2 regions of the Pseudarthrobacter sp. B4EP4b genome follow, and region 2 is predicted to be linked to the other one. Evidence: riboswitches for the same ligand, from Rfam matches in the RefSeq annotation. Region 2 holds a riboswitch; the other holds the start of a gene.
What was found. Region 2 has a riboswitch for glycine ahead of gcvP (aminomethyl-transferring glycine dehydrogenase). Riboswitches for the same ligand answer to the same signal wherever they lie in the genome.

Region 1 (7,223 bases), on a different contig from region 2:
ACGGGAGGTCGACGACTTCGAAGGGCTCTGCCTTGCCGCGCAGATCGATGTGCAGTGGCGTGCCGGGCTGGGTGAACCCGACGTCGACGTATGCCATGGCGATGGGGTAGCCGAGGGTGGGCGAGGGCTGGCCGGAGGTGACTTCGCCGACGACGTTGCCGTCCTTGAGGACCGGGTAGTGGGCGCGGCCGGCCCGGCGGCCCAATCCCTTGAGCCCGACGAGCCTGCGCCCGGTGGTGGAACCGGCGCCCGCTTCCTTCTTGGCTGCCAGGGCGGCCTTGCCCACGAAGTCACCTTCCTTGGACAACGCGACGACGGGCCCCAGGCCTGCTGCGAACGGGTCGCCCTGCAGCGACAGCTCGTTGCCGTAGAGGGGCATCCCCGCTTCGAGCCGGAGGGAGTCGCGGGAAGCCAGGCCCGCGGGCGTCAGCTCGCCGTCGTCGGCGATGGCGACGAGCGCCTGCCAAAGCCCGGGGGCGTCGTCATTGGACACAAAGATCTCGAAACCGTCCTCGCCGGTGTAGCCGGTCCGGGCGAGCAGCAGGTCCAGTCCTGCGCCGCCCACCAGGAACGGGACTTCGACGGCGGCGTAGTACTTCAGGTCCGTCACGAGGCTGTGCTGCGCGGCTGGGACCAGGCGGAGCAGCAGTTCCTGCGCCTTGGGGCCCTGCACCGCGATCAGCGAAGTGGCATCGGAAGCGTCGTCCACCTGCACGTCGAACCCGGCAGCCCGCTTGGCCAGTTCAGCGGCCACCACCGCGGCGTTGCCGGCGTTGGGGACCACCAGGAAGACGTCGGTGCCGTCAGCAGCCGGTGGCCGCCGGTAGGTGATGAGGTCGTCGATGATGCCGCCGTCCTCGTTGCAGATCAAAGAGTATTTGGCTTTGCCCACGGGCATCGCCGAAATTTTTCCCACCAGGGCGTAGTCCAGGAAGGCGGCGGCGTCCGGCCCCGTCACCCAGACCTCACCCATGTGGGAGAGGTCGAACAGCCCGGCACTCTTGCGGACGGCGTGGTGCTCGGCGAGCTCGGAGCTGTACTTCAGGGGCATCTGCCAGCCGCCGAAGTCGGTAAAGGAGGCACCGAGCTTCTTGTGCTCCTCATGAAGGGCGGTGTACTTCTCGCTCATGCGGTCAGCCTTCCGAGCCGGTGGTTGAGCTTGTCGAATCCTCGAACTCGGAAAGCGGCGGGCAGGAGCAGATCAGGTTGCGGTCGCCGGCCGCGCCGTCGATGCGGCCCACCGGCGGGAAGTACTTGTCCTGCTTGAGCGACTTCACCGGGAACACCGCCTGTTCGCGCGCGTAGGCACGTTCCCAGTTGCTGCTGATGGCGGCGGCCGCGGTGTGCGGGGCGTTGCGCAGCGGGCTGTCCGCCACGGAGAACTCGCCGTTCGCCACCTGGTCGATTTCGGCGCGGATGGAGATCATGGCCTCGATGAAGCGGTCAATCTCGCCAAGATCCTCGGATTCCGTGGGCTCCACCATGAGGGTGCCCGCCACGGGGAAGGCCAGGGTGGGGGCGTGGAAGCCGTAGTCGATGAGGCGCTTGGCCACGTCCTCCGCGGTGACGCCGGTCTTGGCGGTCAACTCGCGCAGGTCCAGGATGCACTCGTGGGCTACCAGTCCCCCTTCACCGGTGTACAGGACCGGGAAGAAGTCGTTCAGCCGGGCGGCGACGTAGTTTGCTGCCAGCAGCGCGGACTTGGTGGCTTCGGTGAGCCCCTGTCCGCCCATCAGCTTCACGTAGGCCCAGGAGATGGGCAGCACGCCCGCGGAGCCGTACTTGGACGCCGAGATCGGCACGCCGTTTCCTTCGGTCCAGGTGGCCGCGTTGCCGGGCATAAACGGTGCCAGGTGCGCCTTGGCAGCAACAGGTCCGACGCCGGGTCCCCCACCGCCGTGCGGGATGCAAAACGTCTTGTGCAGGTTCAGGTGCGAGACGTCGCCGCCGAACTTGCCCGGCTGGGCCAGGCCCACCAGGGCGTTGAGGTTGGCACCGTCGATGTACACCTGGCCGCCGGCCGCGTGGATGGCGTCGCAGACTTCGCGGACGTCGGCGTCGTACACACCGTGGGTGGACGGGTAGGTGATCATGATGCAGGACAGGGCGTCCTTGTGTGCCTCGATCTTGGCGTACAGGTCGGCGTGATCGATGGTGCCGTCGGCAGCAGTAGCGACGACAACAACCTTCATGCCCGCGAGCACAGCGGAGGCGGCGTTGGTGCCGTGGGCAGAAGCCGGGATCAGGCAGATGTTGCGCTGCTGATCGCCCCGGGAGTGGTGGTACCCGCGGATCGCCAACAGGCCGGCGAGCTCGCCCTGCGACCCGGCGTTCGGCTGGATGGATACCTGGTCATACCCGGTGATCTCGGTCAGCTGTGCTTCCAGGTCCGCAATGAGTTCGCGCCAGCCCTCGGTCTGGGAGTCCGGGGCGAACGGGTGGATTGAAGCGAACTCGGGCCAGGAAATGGCTTCCATCTCGGCGGTGGCGTTCAACTTCATGGTGCAGGAGCCCAGCGGAATCATGGTGCGGTCCAGCGCCAGGTCCCGGTCAGAAAGCTTCCGGATGTAGCGCAGCAGCTGGGTCTCCGAGCGGTGGGTGTTGAACACCGGGTGCTGCAGGAAGTCGGAGGAACGTTCGACGGCGGCGTCCAGGGCAAAACCGTCTGTCGTCTGAACCGGCCCGGCGCCAAAGGCGGCCACTCCAAAAGCTTCAAGGACGCCGTCGACGATTGCCGCCGTCGTCGTTTCATCGGTTGAGAAGCCCACCCTGTCCGCGTCGATGCTGCGCAGGTTGATGCCCGCAGCCTCAGCGGCGGCGACGATGCCCGCGGCCTTCCCGGGGACGGAGACCGTCACCGTGTCGAAGAAGCTGGTGTGCAGCACGTCGAAGCCGGCGGCTTTGAGGGACGCTGCGAGGGTCTTGGCGTGGGTGTGCGCGGACCGGGCGATCGCCTTCAGGCCCTCCGGGCCGTGGTACACCGCGTACATCGAGGCAACGATCGCCAACAGCGCCTGGGCGGTGCAGATGTTGGAGGTGGCCTTCTCGCGGCGGATGTGCTGCTCGCGGGTCTGGAGGGCCAGACGGTAGGCGGGCACTCCGGCGTTGTCCTTGGAAACTCCCACCAGGCGGCCGGGCATGGAGCGTTCCAGGCCCTTCTGCACCGCCATGTATGCGGCGTGCGGACCGCCGTAGAACAGCGGGACGCCAAAACGCTGGGCTGAGCCGACGGCGATGTCGGCGCCCTGCTCGCCGGGAGGCGTAATGAGGGTGAGGGCCAGGAGGTCGGCGGCAACAGTCACCAGGGCTCCGCGTTCCTTCGCCTCGGCGATGACCGCGGTGTGGTCAAAGACCCGGCCGGAGGCGCCGGGCTGCTGGAGGACAACGCCGTTGATGTCGCCCTCAGGCAGGCCGGCCGTAAGATCGGCGATTTCCACCTCGAAGCCGAGCGCCTCGGCGCGGCCCTTGACGATGGCGATAGTCTGCGGCAGGCAGTCCGCATCCAGCACCGTCTTGCCGTCCCGGGCGGCTGCGTTCTTGTTGGCCCGGCGCATCATCAGCACGGCCTCGGCGACGGCGGTGGCTTCGTCCAGCAGGGAAGCGTTGGCGATGGGCAGACCCACGAGGTCCTCGACCATGGACTGGAAATTCAGCAGTGCTTCGAGGCGGCCCTGGGAAATCTCGGGCTGGTAGGGCGTGTACGCGGTGTACCAGGCCGGGCCCTCAAGGATGTTGCGGCGGATCACCGGCGGGGTCACGGTGTCGTAGTAGCCCTGGCCGATCATCTGCACAGCGGTCTTGTTCTTCGCCGCCAGCCGCCGCAGCTCAGCGAGCGCCTCGACTTCGCTCAGGGCGCCGGCCAGTTCCAGTGCCGAATCCTGGCGGATGTCCTTGGGCACGGCGGTATCAACCAGTGCGTCCACGGTGTCGTAGCCGACGGCTTTAAGCATGGTGTCGACGTCGGCCTGGCGGCGGGCGCCGATATGCCGGTCAACGAAGGTGGCAGCCGGAGCAGTGGCGGGATTGGCGGAGGCTGGAATGGCGGAGGCTGGGGAGGCGGAGGCCGAAATAGCAGTCACGAGGAACTCCATACATAAGGCGGCGCAGGGTACGCCACATCGATTCGGGTCCTCCCCGCTCTGTAACTGGACCTGAGAGTTTCCGCGGTCCCTGCTTGCGCCGGTCCCGCTTGCACCGTCGGTGAGCACAGCAGTCCAGGAACCGGGACGGTTTCCCGGGGCGGACAGCGTGCTGCTTTCCAGAGGTGCCTCGCCGCGGCGGTACATGGGCCTGTGAGATTCCTGGGGAGGTATTGCTCCTACGGCGCCTGCTTGTACCTTCTGGCAGAACTCTCCCGCCGCAGATCAAAGGCTATTCAATTAGGTTGTTTTTGCTGGCTGCCGGAACGGCCGGCACATGGACCAATTCTCCTACGCCGCCGTCCCCCGGGCAAATGAACGGCTAGCCCCGCAGCCGGTCGACGGCGGCCAGCAGTTCCTTCACATCCGCCTCCCGGCTTCCGGGCTTTCCGGACGGCCCGCTCTCCCACATGGCATTGAAGTACAGCCCGTCCCCCATGTAGAGGACAGCTTTTGCCATGGCCGGGCCCACATCCTTGCCGATGAGCTCCAGCCACTGGTGCTGGATCGCAGCGAAGCGGCGGCGTGCTTCCTCGTGGGCCACTTCAGCCAGGCGCGTAGCGGCGACGAAGGACCGGTCCATGGGGGTGTCGGACCAGAGCGATGACCGGATGAAATAGGCAGCTGCCCCTTCCGGTGCCGCCGCCATGGCGTCAAGGTCCTCCCCCGCCAGGCGGTCCAGCCGTTCAAGGGTGGCCGCGATCAGCGTTTCCTTGTTGGGGAAGTGGTACAGCAGCCCGCCCTTGGAGACGCCTGCCCGCTTCGCCACGGCGTCCAGGGTGGCGGCACGCTCCCCCACATCGATCAGGAGTTCTTCAAAGGCATCGAGGACTGCGTCCCGCGCCACGGGTTTTCTGGCCATGGTTCCAATCATGCATTGACGGGAACGTGTTTCTTAACTGTACCGTCCGGACGGTATAGTTAAACGATGACCGCTTCCTCCGCATCGCAGCAAAACCACACCCGCCTGAACGCCACAGCGGGTCAGGCACCTGTTTCACCCCGGAGGGCGGGGCGCGACTGGCTCGCGCTGGCGCTGCTGATGTTCCCGGTCCTCCTCGTCGCGGTCGACAACACGGCACTGACGTTCGCGCTGCCCGCGATAGCGCGGGCACTGGACACCTCCGGCGTCGAACTGCTGTGGATCGTGGATGCCTACCCGCTCGTGCTGGCCGGGCTGCTGGTTGCCATGGGCAGCCTGGGTGACCGGATCGGGCGGCGCCGGCTGCTGATCATCGGCAGCATCGGCTTCGCCGCAGTGTCAGCCGCAACGGCTTTCGCTCCCAGCGCCGGCTGGCTGATCGCAGGCCGCGCCGCGCTCGGGTTCTTCGGAGCGATGCTGATGCCCTCCACGCTGTCGCTGATCCGCAACATCTTCCCGGACCCCAACCGCCGCCGACTGGCCATCGCCATCTGGGCCGCCGGGTTTTCCGGCGGTGCCGCCCTGGGGCCGATCTTCGGCGGCTGGCTGGTGGAACAGTTCTGGTGGGGAGCAGTCCTCCTGGTGGCAGTACCCATCATGCTTCCGCTGCTGGCATTTGGCCCGGCGTTTATTCCGGAGTCCCGCGACCCCAACCCGGGCAGGGTGGATGCGCCGAGCATCCTGCTTTCGCTGCTGACCATGGTGCCGGTGGTCTACGGCATCAAGGAGTACGCCACCGAAGGACCAAACCCTGTGGCCCTGGGAAGCATCGCCTTCGGGCTGGCCATGGGCGCCGCCTTTGTCCGCCGTCAACAGCGGCTGGACAGCCCCCTGCTGGACATGTCCCTCTTCCGGAACCGGGTATTCAGCATGGCCATCACAGCGAACATCCTGGCCCTGTTCTCCTTCAACGGCTTTATCCTCTTCCTGGCCCAGCACCTTCAACTCCTTGAAGGCATGTCCCCCTCGGCCGCAGGAGTGGCCATGATTCCGGCCCTGGTGGCCACCGTGGTGGCGGGCCTCGCGGTGGTGCCCCTGGTCCGGAAGATCCGCCCTGGCTTCGTGGTGGGCGCCGGTCTCGCCATGAGCGCTGCCGGGTACAGCATGGTGGCATTCGGCAGCCACGAGAACGGACCGGCGCTCCTGCTGGCAGCCCTGCTGGTCCTGGCACTGGGCGTGGGGACGGCGGAGACCATCTCCAACGACCTCATCCTCGGCAGTGTTCCGGCGGAGAAGTCCGGAGCCGCGTCGGCCATTTCCGAAACCGGATACGAAGTTGGTGCGCTGCTCGGCACGGCGGTGCTGGGCTCGATCCTCACGGCCTCCTACCAGCACAACCTGCGGCTGCCCGCCGGCATCGCCGAAGCCGCCAGCGGTCAGGGCACTGCACACGCCGGGCAGACCCTTGCCGGAGCCATGGAACTGGCGGCGGGGCTTCCCGCTCCGATGGCCGACGCCCTGCGGCAGGCTGCCGGCGCCGCCTTCGACTCAGGAGTTCATGTCACCGCGGCGATCGGACTGGTACTGATGGCGACGGCGGCAGTACTTGCCGCCGTCGTCCTGCGGAAGGTGCCCAAGGCCGGCTAAGGGCAGCATGCCGGCAGGCGGACGAGAGAAAACAGCGCCCGGTGCCGGACTTTCGAAGTCCGGCACCGGGCGCTGAATGCTTAGTGAGCCGCGGTGGGCTACTTTGAGTCGGGCGCCGTAACGCTGGCTGTGGCCTTCATCGTCTCGGCGTTGACCATCCATGCGAACTGCTCGAGCTTGGCAATGAATTCGTGCAGGAGGTCGGCCGACGTGGGGTCTTCCTCGTCCACTTCGTCATGGACCTTGCGCATGGTGCCCACGGCTGCCTCCAGGGCGGCCACGATGCGCTCGATCGCATCCTTGGTGTTGATGAGCCCCTCAGGGAAGGGGGCAAGGCTGGTGGATTCCGCCACCGTGGAGCTCCGCCCGTCCGGCAGGGCGTGCAGCGCGCGCATCCGCTCGGCCGCATCGTCAGCGAACTGGCGGGCGGCGTCCACGATTTCATCCAACTGCAGGTGGAGGTCGCGGAAGTTGGTTCCCACGATGTTCCAGTGGGCCTGCTTGCCCTGGATGTGCAGTTCAATCAGGTCCACGAGCACAGCCTGAAGGTTGTTGGTCAGTGTCGGTGAAGCTTT
Region 2 (7,223 bases):
GGACCAGCGCCGGGAGGGTGAAGCCCTGCAGCGTCAGCGTGCCGCCCACCACCACAAGGGCAGCGAGGATCAGCACTGAACGGTGCTCCAGGTCCTCGGGCAGCACCAGCACCGCGGCGAGGGTGACCACCCCACGCATCCCGGCCCAGGAAACAATCGCCGGGAATTGCCAGGGCGGCGACGGATCGCTGCGCCGCACCGCCGGGATAAGGCGGGGGAGGTAAGTGGCCGGGAACACCCACACCGGCCGGAGCACCAGCACCGCCAGCAGGATCAGCGCGCAGCCCGCCCAGATCCGGCCAGCACCCAGGGAATCGTCCTGGACACCTTCGATGATGGTCCGGACCTGGAGCCCGATCAGCAGGAACACCGAGTTTTCCAGCAGGAACTGCACGGTGTTCCAGTTGCTGCGCTGGCTCAGCCGGGCGGCACCGTTGGGCATGGACGGCGCCTTTGTGCCCATCACCAAGCCAGTAACGACGACGGCGAGCACCCCGGAAGCGTGGATGGCCTCGGCCGGCAGGTACGCCACAAAGGGGGCGGCCAGGGACGTGGAAGTGTTGATCGCGACGTTCCGGATCCGCTTGCGCAGCATGGTCAGGACGTAGGCCGCGGCCAGGCCCACCACCAGACCGCCGCCCACGGCGAGCAGGAAGTCCCCGGCGATCCCGGCCGCGGACACCGACCCGGAGATGGCAGCGATCGCTGCCCGGAGGCAGATCAATGCGGTGGCGTCGTTGACCAGGGATTCGCCTTCCAGGATGGTGACAATCCTGCGCGGCATCCCCACCTTCCGCGCGATGGATGTGGCAGCCACCGCATCCGGCGGCGCCAGCACCGCACCCAGCGCGATCGCTGCGGCCAGCGGAATCTCCGGAAACAGCCACCAGACCACCAGTCCCACCGTGATGGTGCCGAAGATGACATAGCCCACCGAGAGCAGGCCGATGGCGCGGCGGTTGGAACCGAAATCGAACAGCGACGTCCGCAGCGCCGCGGCGTACAGCAGCGGCGGCAGCAGGCCCACGAGGACCAGTTCCGGGTTCAGTTCAATGTCCGGAACAAACGGGAGGAAGGAACCGATCACGCCTGCCAGCACCAGCAGCAGCGGCACGGAAATGTTCAGTTTCCGGCCCAGCGCGCTCCCAGCGCATACCACCGCAACGAGAACCAGAAGTCCCAGGGCGATCTCCATTCGGCCATTGTCTCAGGCCCTGCCAAGGGTGTCCCCGCCGGCGCCTCCTAACGCGTGGGGGACAGGACGACGGCGGGAGGTGCCGCCGTCGTCCGCCCTCCTGGCTGGGAGGCGCCGTTTTGCTTCCTGCCCGTGAATCCTGTAAGGTGTGAGCCGTGTCACCCACCAGTGGCACGTGCTTATGATCTGCGGCGGGAGAGTCCTGCCGGTACGTTCTGCAGGCGCCGTAGGAGCAAATCCTCCCCAGGAATCTCTCAGGCCCACGTACCGCCGCGGCAAGGCAACTCTGGAAAGCAGTCCGGGCAACCGGGCTCACCGACGGTGCAAGTGGCGCCCTGCCAAACAGCAGGACTACACAAAACTCTCAGGTCCAATACAGAGCGGGGAGGAACCCGAATCAACGTGGTGCTTCGGCGCCACCTGAATTATGGAGTTCCTCTTATGACGGTTCAATCGTCCCCCACCACCTTCGCAGACCGCCATATCGGCGCCCGCCGCCAGTCCGACATCGACACCATGCTCAAGGCCGTCGGCTACGACACCCTCGACGGCCTCGTTGACAGCGCCGTGCCCGAATCCATCCGCCAGGACACGCCGCTCACCCTTGAGAGCGCCCTCAGCGAAGTCGAGGTCCTCGCCGAGCTCCGCAAGCTGGCCGGCAAGAACAAGATGGCCGTGCAGATGATCGGCCAGGGCTACTACGACACCGTGACGCCGCCGGTGATCCGCCGCAACATCCTCGAAGCCCCCGCCTGGTACACCGCCTACACCCCCTACCAGCCCGAAATCTCGCAGGGCCGGCTCGAAGCACTGCTGAACTTCCAGACCATGGTGCAGGACCTCACGGCGCTCCCGGTGGCCAACGCTTCCCTGCTGGACGAAGCCACCGCCGTGGCCGAGGCCGTGCTGCTGATGCGCCGGGCCAACAAGAACAAAACGGCCAAGGACGGCAAGACCGTCCTGGACGCCGACCTGCTCCCGCAGACCATCGCCATCGTGCTGGGCCGCGCCGAAGCCCTCGGCTTCGAGGTGGAAGTTGCCGACCTCACGGCCGGCCTGCCCGAGGGTGACATCAACGGCCTGGTCCTGCAGCAGCCCGGCGTTTCCGGCCTGGTCTGGGACCAGTCGGCCGTCATCGCCGAGGCCAAGGACCGCGGCGCGCTGGTCACCGTCGCCGCCGACCTGCTTGCCCTCACCCTGATCACTCCGCCGGGCGAGCAGGGCGCGGACATCGCCGTCGGCTCCACCCAGCGCTTTGGCGTGCCGCTGTTCTTCGGCGGACCGCACGCCGCCTACATGGCCGTCCGCGACGGTATGGAGCGCACGCTTCCCGGCCGCATCGTGGGCGTGTCCAAGGACAACGCCGGCGTCCCCGCCTACCGCCTGGCCCTACAGACCCGCGAGCAGCACATCCGCCGCGAGAAGGCCACCTCCAACATCTGCACCGCGCAGGCGCTGCTGGCCATCGTCTCGTCCTTCTACGCCGTCTACCACGGCCCCGACGGACTGAAGGCGATCGCCGAAACCGTCCACAACAACGCCCGCGCCCTGGCCACCACGCTGCAGATCGCCGGCCGCGAACTGGTATCCGACACCTTCTTCGACACCATCACTGTCCGCGTGCCCGGCAAGGCCGCCAAGGTGATCACCGCCGCCGAAGCCCGCGGCATCAACCTGCGCCTCATCGACGCGGACACAGTTGGCGTGTCCGTCGATGAAACCACGACGCCGGAGGTCCTCTCCGCGGTTGTTGTCGCCTTTGGTGCCGGTCCCGTTGCGTCTGCCGAGGGTTTCGAGCTGCCGGCGTCCGTGCAGCGCACCTCCACCTACCTGCAGCACCCGGTGTTCAACACCCACCGCTCCGAGACCCAGCTGCTGCGCTACATCCGCCGCCTCTCCGACCGGGACCTGGCCCTGGACCGCACCATGATCCCGCTGGGTTCCTGCACCATGAAGCTGAACGCTACGGCCGAGATGGAAGCCATTTCCTGGCCCGAATTCGCCTCGATCCACCCGTTTGCTCCTGATTCCCAGACGGCCGGCTGGCGTGAACTGATTTCCGGCCTGGAAGCGGATCTCGCCGAGATCACCGGTTACGACCAGGTGTCCATCCAGCCCAACGCCGGTTCCCAGGGCGAGCTCGCGGGCCTGCTCGCAATCCGCGGCTACCACCACTCCCGGGGCGATCAGCAGCGCAATGTCTGCCTCATCCCGGCGTCGGCGCACGGCACCAACGCCGCCTCCGCTGTCCTGGCCGGCATGAAGGTTGTTGTCGTCGCGACTGCTGCCGACGGCACCATTGACCACGCGGACCTGCAGGCCAAGATCGAGGCCCACAAGGATGTCCTCTCGGCCATCATGATCACCTACCCGTCCACCCACGGGGTGTACGATTCCGACGTCCGCGAGGTTTGCGATGCGATCCACGCGGCCGGCGGCCAGGTGTACGTTGACGGCGCGAACCTGAACGCCCTCGTCGGGTTGGCGCAGCCGGGCAAGTTCGGCGGCGACGTCTCGCACCTGAACCTGCACAAGACGTTCTGCATCCCGCACGGCGGTGGAGGACCCGGCGTCGGACCTGTTGCTGCCAAGGCGCACTTGGCACCGTTTATGCCGGGGGATGCGAACAACGGTTCTTCCGAAAACGCCGCGGCTGGTCACGGCGTCGCGATTTCCGCTTCCCGCTTCGGTTCCGCCGGTGTGCTGCCCATTTCCTGGGCGTACGTGAAGCTGATGGGCGGCCAAGGCCTCACCGAGGCCACCAAGTCCGCGCTGCTCGCCGCGAACTATGTTGCCGCCCGGCTGGACGAGCACTTCCCGGTCCTCTACACCGGTGAAAGCGGCCTCGTGGCGCACGAGTGCATCCTGGACCTGCGCGACCTGACGGCCAAGACCGGCGTCACGGCCGAGGACGTGGCCAAGCGCCTCATCGACTTCGGTTTCCATGCACCCACGCTGTCCTTCCCGGTGGCCGGCACGCTGATGGTGGAGCCCACCGAGTCCGAGGACCTCGCGGAGATCGACCGCTTCATCGAAGCCATGATCATCATCCGCAAGGAAATCGACCAAGTGGCCGCCGGCGATTTCTCCGTGGAGAACTCACCGCTGCGCAACGCACCCCACACGGCAGCCGCCGTCGTCTCCTCTGATTGGGATCGTTCCTACCCGCGTGAGCAGGCGGCCTTCCCGGTGGCCTCGCTCCGCCAGGACAAGTACTTCCCGCCGGTGGGCCGCATCGACGGCGCCGCAGGGGACCGCAACCTGGTCTGCTCCTGCCCTCCGCTCTCCGAGTTCGAGGTTTCGACAAGCTCAACCACCGGATTGGAAGGCTGATCCCATGACTGAGAACTACACCGCGCTGTACGAGCAGCATAAGATCGCCGGCGCTTCCTTCACAGACTTCGGCGGCTGGCAGATGCCCCTGAAGTACAGCTCCGAACTCGCCGAGCACCACGCCGTGCGCAAGGCCGCCGGCCTGTTCGACCTCTCCCACATGGGCGAAGTCTGGGTTACCGGCCCCGACGCCGCAGCCTTCCTGGACTACGCGCTGACCGGCAAACTCTCCGCCGTGGCCGTGGGCAAAGCCAAGTACTCGCTGATCTGCCAGGAAGACGGCGGCATCATCGATGACCTCATCACATACCGCCGCGGGGAGCAGAAGTACCTGGTGGTTCCCAACGCCGGCAACGCTGCGGTGGTTGCCGCGGCACTGGCCGAGCGTGCAGCCAACTTCGACGTCCGCGTAGAGGACGTGTCCGCCCAGACGTCGCTGATCGCCATCCAGGGACCGAACGCCGAAGCGATCCTGCTGAAGCTGGTCCCGGCCGAGCAGCACTCCCTGGTAACCGAGCTGAAGTACTACGCGGCCGTGGAGGTAGGCATCGCCGTCAACGGTACTGTCCAGGAACTGCTGCTGGCCCGCACCGGTTACACCGGCGAGGACGGGTTCGAAATCTACATCCCGAACGAGGACGCCGCCGGCCTGTGGGATGCCCTGCTGGAAGCCGGCTCGGACCAGGGGCTCATCCCCGCCGGCCTGGCCTGCCGGGACTCGCTCCGCCTCGAAGCCGGCATGCCGCTCTACGGCAACGAACTCTCCCGCGAAGGAAACCCCTACGCCGCCGGACTGGGTCCTGTTGTATCGCTCAAGAAGGAATCGGACTTCGTGGGCAGGGCCGTGCTGGCGGAGCTCAAGGAACTGGGGGCCGGTTCCACCTCCGGCCGCAAGCTCGTGGGCCTCAAAGGCCTGGGCCGCCGCGCCGGCCGCAGCCACTACCCAGTCCTCAAGGACGGCACCGTGGTGGGCGAGGTGACCTCCGGCCAGCCGAGCCCCACCCTCGGCTACCCGATCGCCCTGGCCTACGTCGACGTCGAACACTCCACACCCGGCACCGCCCTGGACATCGACCTCCGCGGCAAGGCGGAGCCGTTCGAAGTAGTAGAGCTCCCGTTCTACAAGCGCACGAAGTAACGCTCTTGCGTGACGCCGGGGCTGACATCCTCTGCGTGCTGCTCCTTCGTCGCTTTGACGCACGCTGCCGGATGCCAGCCCCGTCGTCCCCATTGGTACCCCCGACGCTGCATCACTTTTCGCAGGGTTTAACGGAACGCTCTCTCACTTGATGCGGGTTATAGCCAAACGCTCCCTCACTTGATGCGGGTTTTGACCAAACGCTCTTTCACTTGATGTGGGGTTTGGGCTGACGCTCTTTCACTTTTCACACCTACCTAAGGAAATACACATGGCAAAAGTTGTTGCTGAACTTAAATACTCGGCCGAGCACGAGTGGGTTGCTGCTGACGGGTCCGGGCCTACCGGCGTCGGCATTTCCGCTGTGGCCGCCGAAGCCCTGGGCGACATCGTCTACGTGGACCTGCCCGAGGTTGGCTCCACGGTGACCGCGGGGGAGACCTGCGGCGAGGTGGAATCCACCAAGTCGGTCTCCGACCTCTACGCACCCGTCACCGGCGAAGTGGTGGAGATCAACGACGAAGTGGTCTCCGACCCCGCCCTGATCAACAACGATCCCTACGGCGCAGGCTGGCTCTTCAAGGTGGCCGTCACCGAAGAGGGCCCGCTGATGTCCGCCGAAGAGTACGCCGCGGCCAACGGCGGTGAACTGTGAGCGCCACCGGTGCCGCAGGCACCACCACAGTCGCCTTCGAGCAGGTAGTCTCCCCGTCCCTGGACGCCGACCTGTCCGCCCTGGACCCGGAGATCGCGGCAAAGATCGACGACGAACTCACCCGCCAGCGCGACGGCCTGGAGATGATCGCCTCCGAGAACCACACCGCCGTCGCCGTGATGCAGGCGCAGGGCTCGGTGCTGACCAATAAGTACGCCGAGGGCTACCCGGGCAAGCGCTACTACGGTGGCTGCGAGCACGTGGACGTCATCGAACAGCTCGCCATCGACCGGATCAAGGCGCTCTTCGGCGCGGAGTTCGCCAACGTGCAGCCGCACTCCGGCGCGCAGGCCAACGCCTCGGTGATGCACGCGCTGATCAAGCCGGGCGACACCATCATGGGCCTGAACCTGGCCCACGGCGGCCACCTCACCCACGGCATGAAGATCAACTTCTCCGGCAAGCTCTACAACGTGGTGCCGTACAGCGTCCGCGAAGACACCCACACGGTGGACATGGCCGAGGTGGAGCGCCTGGCCCAGGAGCACAAGCCCGCGCTGATCGTGGCCGGCTGGTCCGCCTACGCCCGGCAGCTCGACTTCGCCGAGTTCCGCCGCATCGCCGACTCTGTCGGCGCCTACCTGATGGTGGACATGGCGCACTTCGCCGGGCTCGTGGCCGCGGGGCTGCACCCGTCGCCGGTGCCGCACGCGCACGTCACCACCTCCACCACGCACAAGACCCTCGCCGGTCCGCGCGGCGGCATCATTCTGACCAACGACGCCGGCATCGCCAAGAAGATCAACTCGGCGGTGTTCCCGGGCCAGCAGGGCGGCCCGCTGGAGCACGTGATCGCCGGCAAGGCTGTGGCGTTCAAGATCGCCGCGTCCGCCGAGTTCAAG

Region 1: another riboswitch for glycine. It lies ahead of gcvP (aminomethyl-transferring glycine dehydrogenase); the one in region 2 lies ahead of gcvP (aminomethyl-transferring glycine dehydrogenase).

What each region holds. Positions count from the first base shown of each region.
Region 1 covers NZ_VHIJ01000030.1:89,120-96,342, forward strand. Annotated here, with positions in the region: gene gcvT (glycine cleavage system aminomethyltransferase GcvT) at 1-1,129, opposite strand, end outside; gene gcvP (aminomethyl-transferring glycine dehydrogenase) at 1,134-4,091, opposite strand; glycine riboswitch at 4,269-4,367, opposite strand; gene FNL14_RS11000 (TetR/AcrR family transcriptional regulator) at 4,462-5,001, opposite strand; gene FNL14_RS11005 (MFS transporter) at 5,068-6,648, shown strand; gene FNL14_RS11010 (Dps family protein) at 6,747-7,223, opposite strand, start outside.
Region 2 covers NZ_VHIJ01000001.1:135,511-142,733, reverse strand. Annotated here, with positions in the region: gene FNL14_RS00710 (Na+/H+ antiporter) at 1-1,195, opposite strand, end outside; glycine riboswitch at 1,378-1,475, shown strand; gene gcvP (aminomethyl-transferring glycine dehydrogenase) at 1,637-4,528, shown strand; gene gcvT (glycine cleavage system aminomethyltransferase GcvT) at 4,533-5,666, shown strand; gene gcvH (glycine cleavage system protein GcvH) at 5,938-6,321, shown strand; gene glyA (serine hydroxymethyltransferase) at 6,318-7,223, shown strand, end outside.